One region of the Paenibacillus sp. BAC0078 genome, then DNA from elsewhere that is predicted to be linked to it. Evidence: riboswitches for the same ligand, from Rfam matches in the RefSeq annotation. Region 1 holds a riboswitch; each other region holds the start of a gene.
The links. Region 1 has a riboswitch for cyclic di-GMP ahead of ACX1DY_RS11050 (thiamine pyrophosphate-binding protein). Riboswitches for the same ligand answer to the same signal wherever they lie in the genome.
Positions count from the first base shown of each region.

Region 2: linked by a shared signal. The riboswitch ahead of ACX1DY_RS15965 (flagellar assembly protein A) and the one ahead of ACX1DY_RS11050 (thiamine pyrophosphate-binding protein) in region 1 are both predicted to bind cyclic di-GMP.
Region 3: linked by a shared signal. The riboswitch ahead of ACX1DY_RS18015 (anti-repressor SinI family protein) and the one ahead of ACX1DY_RS11050 (thiamine pyrophosphate-binding protein) in region 1 are both predicted to bind cyclic di-GMP.
Region 4: linked by a shared signal. The riboswitch ahead of ACX1DY_RS10560 (S-layer homology domain-containing protein) and the one ahead of ACX1DY_RS11050 (thiamine pyrophosphate-binding protein) in region 1 are both predicted to bind cyclic di-GMP.

Region 1 covers NZ_JBTLRW010000004.1:365,706-367,905, reverse strand. The annotation lists gene ACX1DY_RS11055 (methyl-accepting chemotaxis protein) at 1-220, shown strand, start outside; cyclic di-GMP riboswitch class I at 713-807, shown strand; gene ACX1DY_RS11050 (thiamine pyrophosphate-binding protein) at 925-2,200, shown strand, end outside.
Region 2 covers NZ_JBTLRW010000007.1:324,090-326,289, reverse strand. The annotation lists gene ACX1DY_RS15970 (FUSC family protein) at 1-763, shown strand, start outside; cyclic di-GMP riboswitch class I at 1,011-1,104, shown strand; gene ACX1DY_RS15965 (flagellar assembly protein A) at 1,195-2,200, shown strand, end outside.
Region 3 covers NZ_JBTLRW010000009.1:119,014-121,213, reverse strand. The annotation lists gene ACX1DY_RS18025 (TasA family protein) at 1-450, shown strand, start outside; gene ACX1DY_RS18020 (helix-turn-helix domain-containing protein) at 616-948, shown strand; gene ACX1DY_RS18015 (anti-repressor SinI family protein) at 1,067-1,234, opposite strand; cyclic di-GMP riboswitch class I at 1,263-1,347, opposite strand; gene ACX1DY_RS18010 (2-oxoglutarate dehydrogenase E1 component) at 1,733-2,200, shown strand, end outside.
Region 4 covers NZ_JBTLRW010000004.1:254,655-256,854, forward strand. The annotation lists gene ACX1DY_RS10555 (MerR family transcriptional regulator) at 1-646, opposite strand, end outside; cyclic di-GMP riboswitch class I at 866-958, shown strand; gene ACX1DY_RS10560 (S-layer homology domain-containing protein) at 1,010-2,200, shown strand, end outside.

The DNA.
Region 1 (2,200 bases):
CTCTGCTGAAAGCGACCTTATGCTGGAGAGTGCGCTCAAAATTTCCGGAGCCATCGAAAATATCTCCGCAATTACCGAGCAGACAGCCGCAGGCACCGAAGAGGTCTCCGCATCTATGAACGAACAGATCAATGCCCTCAAGTCCGTTGCCGAAGAGACAGAAAAGATGACCCAAGCTGTATTCCAGTTGCAAAAAACAATCCATATTTTCAAATTTTAGGCGTCCCCTGCAATGCTGCCGCTTGAGCAAAAAATGCTCATGCGGCAGTTTTTTTGTGTTTACAATTTCCTTGATGTAATATTCACCAAATGCTGAATTTTCGCAGTATAAAATGATAATTTCAATTTGCATTTATATCTGGATAAGCTGAGCTTGGAAAATGAATCCAAAGGACGATAGTGCCGCAAGGAATGCTTGTACGATTACGATTAGCAACTGGGAGTCTAAGTATTCCCACAGTTACGGCCATCCTCCGTGATAACTATCAATAGCACCATGGTCCGGCATTTCAAATCCCGTTTGCATTTTAGGACTTTTTCACCTGGGACTTTATTATTTTATTTCCTGCATTAATATTCACTTGGCATGCAAATCAATAAATGTCGTTAATCGTTATATTCGTCAAATTTCGAGCTTATTTGATCAAATATATTGACAAAAGCAGCGCTAGGAATATATTGTAAAGTAAAATTATGCTTTATTTCATTAATAAAAATATATTGGCAAAATTCTCCGAAAGGGAATGACGCAAAGCCATGGATCTACAGTCTCATGCTTCCCGGGACCATGACAGCCAGGTTGCTTAAGAACCGGAACGTCTGTATTATGTTTCTCTCGTTCAACATGGTTATTTAGCAGCTGCCTGTGCTCCTTCTGAGTGCAGGTTTTCTATTTAAGCTAAATAAATAATAACATTGGGTGGGGTGGATTTTCTGAAAACAGTCGCAGATTATATGGCTCAGGCACTACGAAACCTCGGTGTAACACATTCTTTTGGCATAATCGGCAAGTCTATTTGTCCTGTAGTTCTGAAGATGGTTGATCATGGCATTGAGTTTATTCCCGGAAGACATGAATCCAGTTCTGGGTTCGAAGCCGCAGGTTATGCTCTAAAAACCGGCGGCCTTGGAGTGGCCTTCGGCACCTCCGGTCCAGGCGGAACCAATCTGCTTACCGCCGCAGCGCATGCCAAGGCAAACAACCTTCCTGTGCTGTTCATTACCGGCCATCAATCCATCAAGGAGCTGGGGATTCCCCAGTGTCAGGATTCTTCGAACTATCTTGCCGATCTGGCGGATATGTTCAGACCCGCAACTCTGTTCAGCAAGCTGGTTGAACGCGGAGATCATTTCAGCACCATATTTAATCATGCCATTTCGACGGCTTTAAGCGGCAAGCGGGGTCCTGTCCACCTGTGCATCCCTTTTGATGTGCAGACAGAACTCCTTGAAGAGTGCCGGATTGTGATCCCTGAACGGGAGAGTCTGATCAGCCACAGTAATTTCGAGCGGGTGATCTCGGCTATCAATCAATCCAGCCATCCCCTCATCATTGCCGGCAAAGGTGTCAACCGCTCCGGAGCGCATAAAGAGCTGGTTCAGCTCGCAGAGATGTTCAATATTCCTGTTGTGACTTCTCCTGGGGGCAAAGGCGCTATTGCCTGGGATCATCCGTTATATCACGGTCCAATCGGTGTCGGCGGCTGCAAGCATGGCGATGATTTGTTGAACCGCAGCGATTTGTTCATCGTGCTCGGTTCGCGGCTGAGCGATATGACCATCTGCAATCTCAAGGCGGAGAACCATCCGCAGACCTTGATTCAATTTGATGTCGATCCTACGTTTGTCGGGAAAATATTAAACTCTCCCACCATTTCTGTCAGCGGCGATTTGCGTGATAATCTGGCGTTCTATCTGCAAAATGTCGATACCAGCAGCATTCCGGCACGTCAACCGGAGACATCCCCGCGTTATACAGAGGAGCTTCCTGTATTGTCCAAGCTTTCTCTCGCTTCGGTAATGAGCACACTGAGCGAACAGCTCCCTTATAACAACACCCTCTTTGTTGATGACGGCAGCCATGGCTTCCATGCTGTGAAGTGGTACAACGTGAAGAAACCGGGCAGCTTTGTCTTTGATGCCTATTTTGCTTGCATGGGCAATTCAATTGGCATGGCTATAGGCGCAAAGGTAGCCTCAC
Region 2 (2,200 bases), on a different contig from region 1:
CCAGGTCGGCGTAACTTCTGTTCTGGCACTTACCTTCTATAATGGTCATTATATCGAGTGGCGTGTAGCCGAAACCCTGATTGGAGTAGCAATTGCTCTGATCATCAATATGATTATCGTTCCGCCCAAGGGGTTCGTCAAGGTAAAAAGCTTGGCACTGGAAGCAAGCCTGCTGCTGGCAGATGCCTTGAGCGGCCAGGCGGCCCGCGGAAGGGAAGCAGCTCAGGCCTCGGACGCACTGGGACGCTCCGCAACACTGCTGGGCAAGAGTGAACAGCAGCAGAAGGAGCTTCATTTTACTATTACCCATTATCAGTGCCGCAGTGAGCTGCGCGGATTATCACAGGCAACCGGACATCTCAAGAAAATTCATTCCTATGTAAAAGAAATCCGCACAGACATCACGCTGCTGCCTTCGCATTATGCTGCAGCCGATTGGATGGCCGAGGTCGTAACAGCCACCGCAGACTGCATCGCACTCTATGGCTCCAAGACCTTGTCGGACAACGAGTGCCAGCGTTCGCTTCCCGAAGCGCTGCACCGGGCCCGTGATCTTCAGCTGGCCTGTTTCTCCGACCTGCAGGGGCAATGCTCCCTGACCACCTTGCGCGATCTGGGTGCGGTCTTCTCCCACCTGAACCGGGTGCTGGAAGAAATTGAGCAGGCTGACTATCTGGTGATGTCGGCCGCGCCGGTGAAGGCCAAATCTGAAGCCGCACAAGCCGTACGCTTCGCACAAAAAGGACTCTCCCACAAGCTATAAGCTTGGGAGCGTCCTTTTTTCCTTTCCCTCAATCCTCACCTTCCTAATTTATGTCAATAAACCAACAATTATCTGCATTTTTCATAATTTATGCCTGAATTCTATTATTTCAGTTGAAAAATCGCTACTTTAGTACTAGAATTAATGTTGTTTGAAGAAGTTATTTTTGAACTCAATACCAGTATTGACCACTTTTGTCGATAACAGTCGATATAGATTACCTCATGCTGAGTGTATATCATTGATCTATTCCTAAAAGCAAACTGCCCGAAAGGGCAGGACGCAAAGCTATGGGCTTAAGAATGCATCAACACCGCATTTAAGGCTGCCAGGCTGCTGCTAATAGAGACACCATCAGGTCGGGTTCACGGCTCCATGATGTTCTTTTCTGTACAGATGACATTGATTATACGAAAAGCGAGGTTACACGAATGGCGCAGCATATTATGGAACGGTCACGGTATGAGTTCTTTGCTTCCATGCTGCTTGGGAGGCCCGATCTCCTGAAACTTTACTCTGTGGATGCTCAGGCATTTACCGGGACAGACAGAGATAAGAACGGCGTCATCATCATCCAGAACAACGAAATTTTTATCACCTCACCTCTGCCTGGCGGCAAGCCGGCTGTAATCTCCGCTCTCCATCCTGTAATCTTGAAGATAAACCAGCAGACAATAACAGCTCCAACTCAAGTCACCGCCTGCGACCAAATAAGCTGGGATATTTGCGAGAAGCCGCAATACCAGATTACCGTATCCGATGACAAGCTCAAAGTATACTTTACACTTTACCGTGCTGAAAAGTACGCCTGGAACCTGGTCAACACCCCTGCCTCAGCCAATGTTACTGTGCGGGCCGAACTGAACCGTGATGTGGTGCTGTCCACACTTTCAATAGAACAGATTATAGCCGGCTTTGAGAAAAGCCCCCTCATAGGCAATCTTAACATTCCGGCACTTTACGAAGAGCTGAATAACCCTACATATCTTCCTGTATGCATTGCCGAAGGCAAAGCTCCCGTTCCCGGCACGGATGCCAGTCTCGAGCTGCTGTTCCCGGAGAATCTGGCGAATGAATTCAACCGGGGAGAGCAGACGGCAAAAGAAACCGAACACCAAGGATCACCCGCTATCCGGGAAGGTGAGGTGTTCGCCCGCAAACTGCCTCCGCAGGAGGGGCTGCCTGGCTTTGACGTGTTCGGATATGTGCTGCCGCCACCGCCGCCGCAGGACATTACACTTATAGCCGGAGCATATGCATCGCTGCAGCCAAGCGGTGAGATTACTGCCCAACGTAATGGCAGACCACGCATAACGGGAAGCGGAAGCTTCGTCAAAACCGTTGATTTTCCCGAAGCACATATTATCCCTGAGGATGGCGAGCCCGCGGCCGGGACAATTATGTTCCCCGGTGATGTGGTTGTGCTCAGAGACATAG
Region 3 (2,200 bases), on a different contig from region 1:
ACCATTCCAACAGAGATCGTTAATCTCAGCAACCTCAAGCCAGGCGATATTGCGGTGCGCAACTTCACACTGCAGAACAGCGGAACACTGGATATCAAAGAGCTGAAGCTCGCCAGTGCATACACAGTAACCGATGCAGGAACGAATAACGGTGCGCAGGATCTCGGGGATCATTTTAAAGTGAAGCTCCTCAAAGACACCTATGTCAGCGGCGATATTACCAATTATGTTCTCGGGGAGATTTCGCTCAAGGATTTGAAAAATACGTCAAACTATGATTTGATCAGCACAGGCGCAATCCCTGGCGGCATCAGTGCCGGACAATCCAAGGTGTTCAAGGTAGCCTTCGTATTTGTCGACAACGGTCAGGATCAGAACGTGTTCCAGGGGGATAAATTGTCCCTCACCTGGACATTCAACGCCAAACAAGGCCCCGGTGAATTGAAATAAGCCTCATCTCGCGCAAAAACGGCGTATCCTCCCTCATCCGGGCGGGGTATGCCGTTTTTCTTCCTGCTCACCGCTTTGCTGAAGCATTGATTTTTGTCCGTTATGCGAAAATTTGTTATACTGTTAACAAAAAATGCGGAGGGGCGTTTAATCGTGCCGGATAATATGGGTAGCCGCATCCATCAACTCCGTCTGGAAAAAGGCTTGTCCTTATCCGAGCTGGCTGACAAGGCTGATGTGGCGAAATCATACTTAAGCAATGTTGAAAGAAATATTCAATCCAACCCCTCAATTCAATTCATTGAAAAAATCGCCGATGCGCTTCAGGTTTCCATCCATAATCTCCTCTATGGCGAGCCCGCAGATACGGAAGAGCCGCCCCTGGACGGCGAATGGTTCCGGCTCGTTCAGGAAGCTATGGCCTCAGGCATAAGCAAACGGGAATTCAAAGAGTTTCTGGATTATCAAAAATGGCGGCTGGAGCAGAAGGATGGGTAGTTCGAGAAATATAAGGATACAGTATAGTGTGATACTTATACTTTCTCATAATTGCAGAAAAGGACACAGCGCATTCCGCTGTGCCCTTTTCCGTATATATCCCTGCATCGAAAACGCCCTACATGACCTGCAATGCCTTCTCGCCCAATGCCTTCTCACTGAAAAACCGGCGGATTTCCTCCGCCCCGATGCCCGCCTTCCTGGCCGACATCAGCAAATGCACCCATTCTAAATCCAGATCAACTGCCTGCAGTTCCCCATTATTCCCCTGGTTGGACTTTTCCAAGATATCTCCTCCTAGAATATTTGCGTCCCCAGGCAGTCCGGCCGTCGTAGTATTTCTACATTAGACCCGAGACTTTGTGCCCCTGCCTTTCAGCAGGTTTACCCTTTACTGGACCCTTTACATGAAAGGATCTGGCTAGAAACCAATGTAACCGTTACCCGCAATAACATTATACAGAATCTCACATAAGAAGTGTGTCGATTTTCGGATTTTTTTTTGCTAAGTCGTGCAAAAGATTAGCTTTTTTTGCAAGGCTTTGTCCGGGTAATAAAGCTTGCGGGACTGACCATGAATTGCATCATAGCAAACGATATCCGTTCTTCATCATTTATGGGCTGAATCATGCCGTTTTGCGAACGGATTGCACGAAAGTATGAATTGATTACGCGGCTTGAAAGTAGCACAATAGGAGAGAAATGAAACCGCAAACATTGCAGCTCCACCGGGCGCTGACGCCTAGTGCCACAAGTGGGGTTCATCCGTTGGGAGGATGCATTCATGGCAGTCAAAGAGCCCTATAACGAAACCATTTGGAGTAAATATCACGGACCCAATCTGGGCTACATTCAGGAAAAATATGAACAGTTTGTTAAGGACCCCGCTTCAGTAGAGCATCATTACCGCGAGCTTTTTACGGTTTACGGACCTCCTCCGCTTACCCCGGATGCTTTGCCGGCTCCGAAGCCTGCGCTTTCGGGAGATACGGAGTGGCTCAGAAAAGCCGTAAGAGCTTCCAAGCTGATTGCCAATATCCGTATATATGGCCATATGGCCGCTAATATTGACCCGCTTGTCCGGGGGAACAATCCGATGGCGAAATGGCTCGAATACGAAACCTATGACCTCACCCGCGAAGACCTGACTGCGCTGCCCGCATCGCTGATCTGGGAGAATGCACCGGATGATGTCAAGACCGCCTGGGATGCCGTTCACCGGATGCGCCAGGCCTATACCCGGACCATAGCC
Region 4 (2,200 bases), 110 kb from region 1:
GCATGAAAACAATGTCCCCTCCATACTGATATTCGAACAGCGTTCGGCTGCCGGGCTTGCCAAATGGGATTTGATTTGCGGAAATCCACTCCCAAAACAAATCAATCTCGGACTGTTCGTTGTCAGTTTTTATGGATGTAATCGCAAGCATCGGAGACAATGCCACAATATCCATATCCAGCGGCTTTGCTAGCTTGTCTGAGATCGTGTTCAGCGTTTCCATGGATAAATCATGTTTTGGTCGGGAGAACAGTTCATCCTCTACCTTTTCATAAAGCAGGGGCAGTGCGGATATCTGCGTGATACCGTGAGTGTTCATAGCATCTAAGAAGTCTGTAACATAAGATTTCAGTTGGGAGAGTGTGCTGATTTCGTCGTCAATTTCCTCAATTCGCTTAACAAAGCTTTGTACCAGCGTTTCCATATCTTGATTCTCATAAATTCGCAAAATATCCTTTATCGGAATCTGCATTTTCCGAAGCACCAAAATCTGCTGTAGCCGGTTAATATTTATGTTGTCATAAAAACGATACTTTTCAAGTGGTGGACGTTCACTCCGCAGCAAGCCTACTTGCTCGTAATATCGAAGTGTCCTTGAAGATATGCCAAATTTTTCGGTAACTTCGGTAATTTTCATTAACTTCATAACAGCCCTCCATACTTGTTCTCTTACTGCGATTATACCGATTGACCCAACGTCAAAGTCAATCCTTTTTGACCATCAATCCGATCCTCTGTTTTCATCCCCCTAAAAAAGGAAGAAATAGAACATCTTAATTTCACAGGAATAAATTCCGATAATAGAGGAAGTCCTCTACATCAAAAGTCATACTTACATAAGCATAAAGGGACAGAAAAACCGAGTTTTAAACAAAGGCAAATCCGTACGAAAGTCGGAGACGCAAAGCCACGGGCCTACTTCATCCAGGAGGGATGTTAGGGCAGCCGGGCCGCTCGAGGCACTTGGTTTTTTGGCGTGCCTAAAAATATCGCTGGGGGAGAGAAGTGAATGAGGTTCGGTAGGAAAAGGAAGTTTTCGCAGACGGTTGTGGCCGTAGTTGCGGTGGTGAGTATGCTTGGAGGGCTGCTGCCTAGTATAGGTGGTACGATGCAGGCCTCAGCCGCCGCAGCAGATCTGGGCCGGACGGACTATAGCGTGTCGGGAGAACGGCTGGTATGGCTCGAAGCAGACAGTGGCGGAGTGAAGCAGGTGCACGCGCTGAATCAGACCAGTGGTGCAAGTATGGTTCTTACGTCGGGTTCATCTGCTAAGGATGCGCCTTATGTGGATGGCACGGTTGCCGTATGGGCGGACAAAGGAAGCGAAGCGGAATCTTCACTCAATTGGGACATTTATAGTGCCGATCTTGTGACAGGCAAGAAGACTAAGCTCAACAAGCAATCCGGCCAATACGGTAATCCGACGACTGACGGTGTAGGTGTGGTCTGGTATGAACGCAAAAATTACGGCAGCATGATCTACCACGACCTGGCTACCGGCGTTGAGGCGGATCTCGGCGAAGGACGGTTCCCGGTGCTGGCGGATGGAAATGTGGTATACAAAAATGCCCGTGACGGAGGGCTTAGTCTGCTGAATTTGAGCAGCGGGGTTACGCGCGCACTTGTTAGTCTGGGCGGAGCCAATTTTGTGGACTGGTTTGTTTTTAATGGCAGTCATGTGCTGATCAAGCAAAAAAACGGTGCCTCCGAAAGCAAATATGTGCTTCTGAACATCAAGGACCTGACAGCTCAGCCAGTGGATCTTACCGAAATGAAGGCCGGAGGAACACAATATGCCTTTATGTCCATATCTAAGGGGCATGCGGTGTTTCAAGACGAAGTGGACGGTAAAACAACGCTGCAGCAAGTAAACCTTTCTACATATGCAGTACAATCGCTTCCGGCGATAGAAGCAGGAGCGAAGCTGATCGGAATTAGCGGAGATAAGCTGCTATACAGCAAGAAGGATGACTACATAGAATCGTTAGACTTGAAAAAAGACACCAATCCAACGCCAACGCCAACTCCAAGTCCAGGCACGACGCCATCCCCAGGTACAGTCCCGAATCCAGGTTCAACTCCTGAAGTGGCGGTTCCTGTGGTAACGGGAGCCAAAGACAGTCAGAGCATCGGAAGCGCGGGCGGAACCCTGTCTGTAATGGACGGATGGGCAAGATTAGAAATTTCGGCAGGGACATTC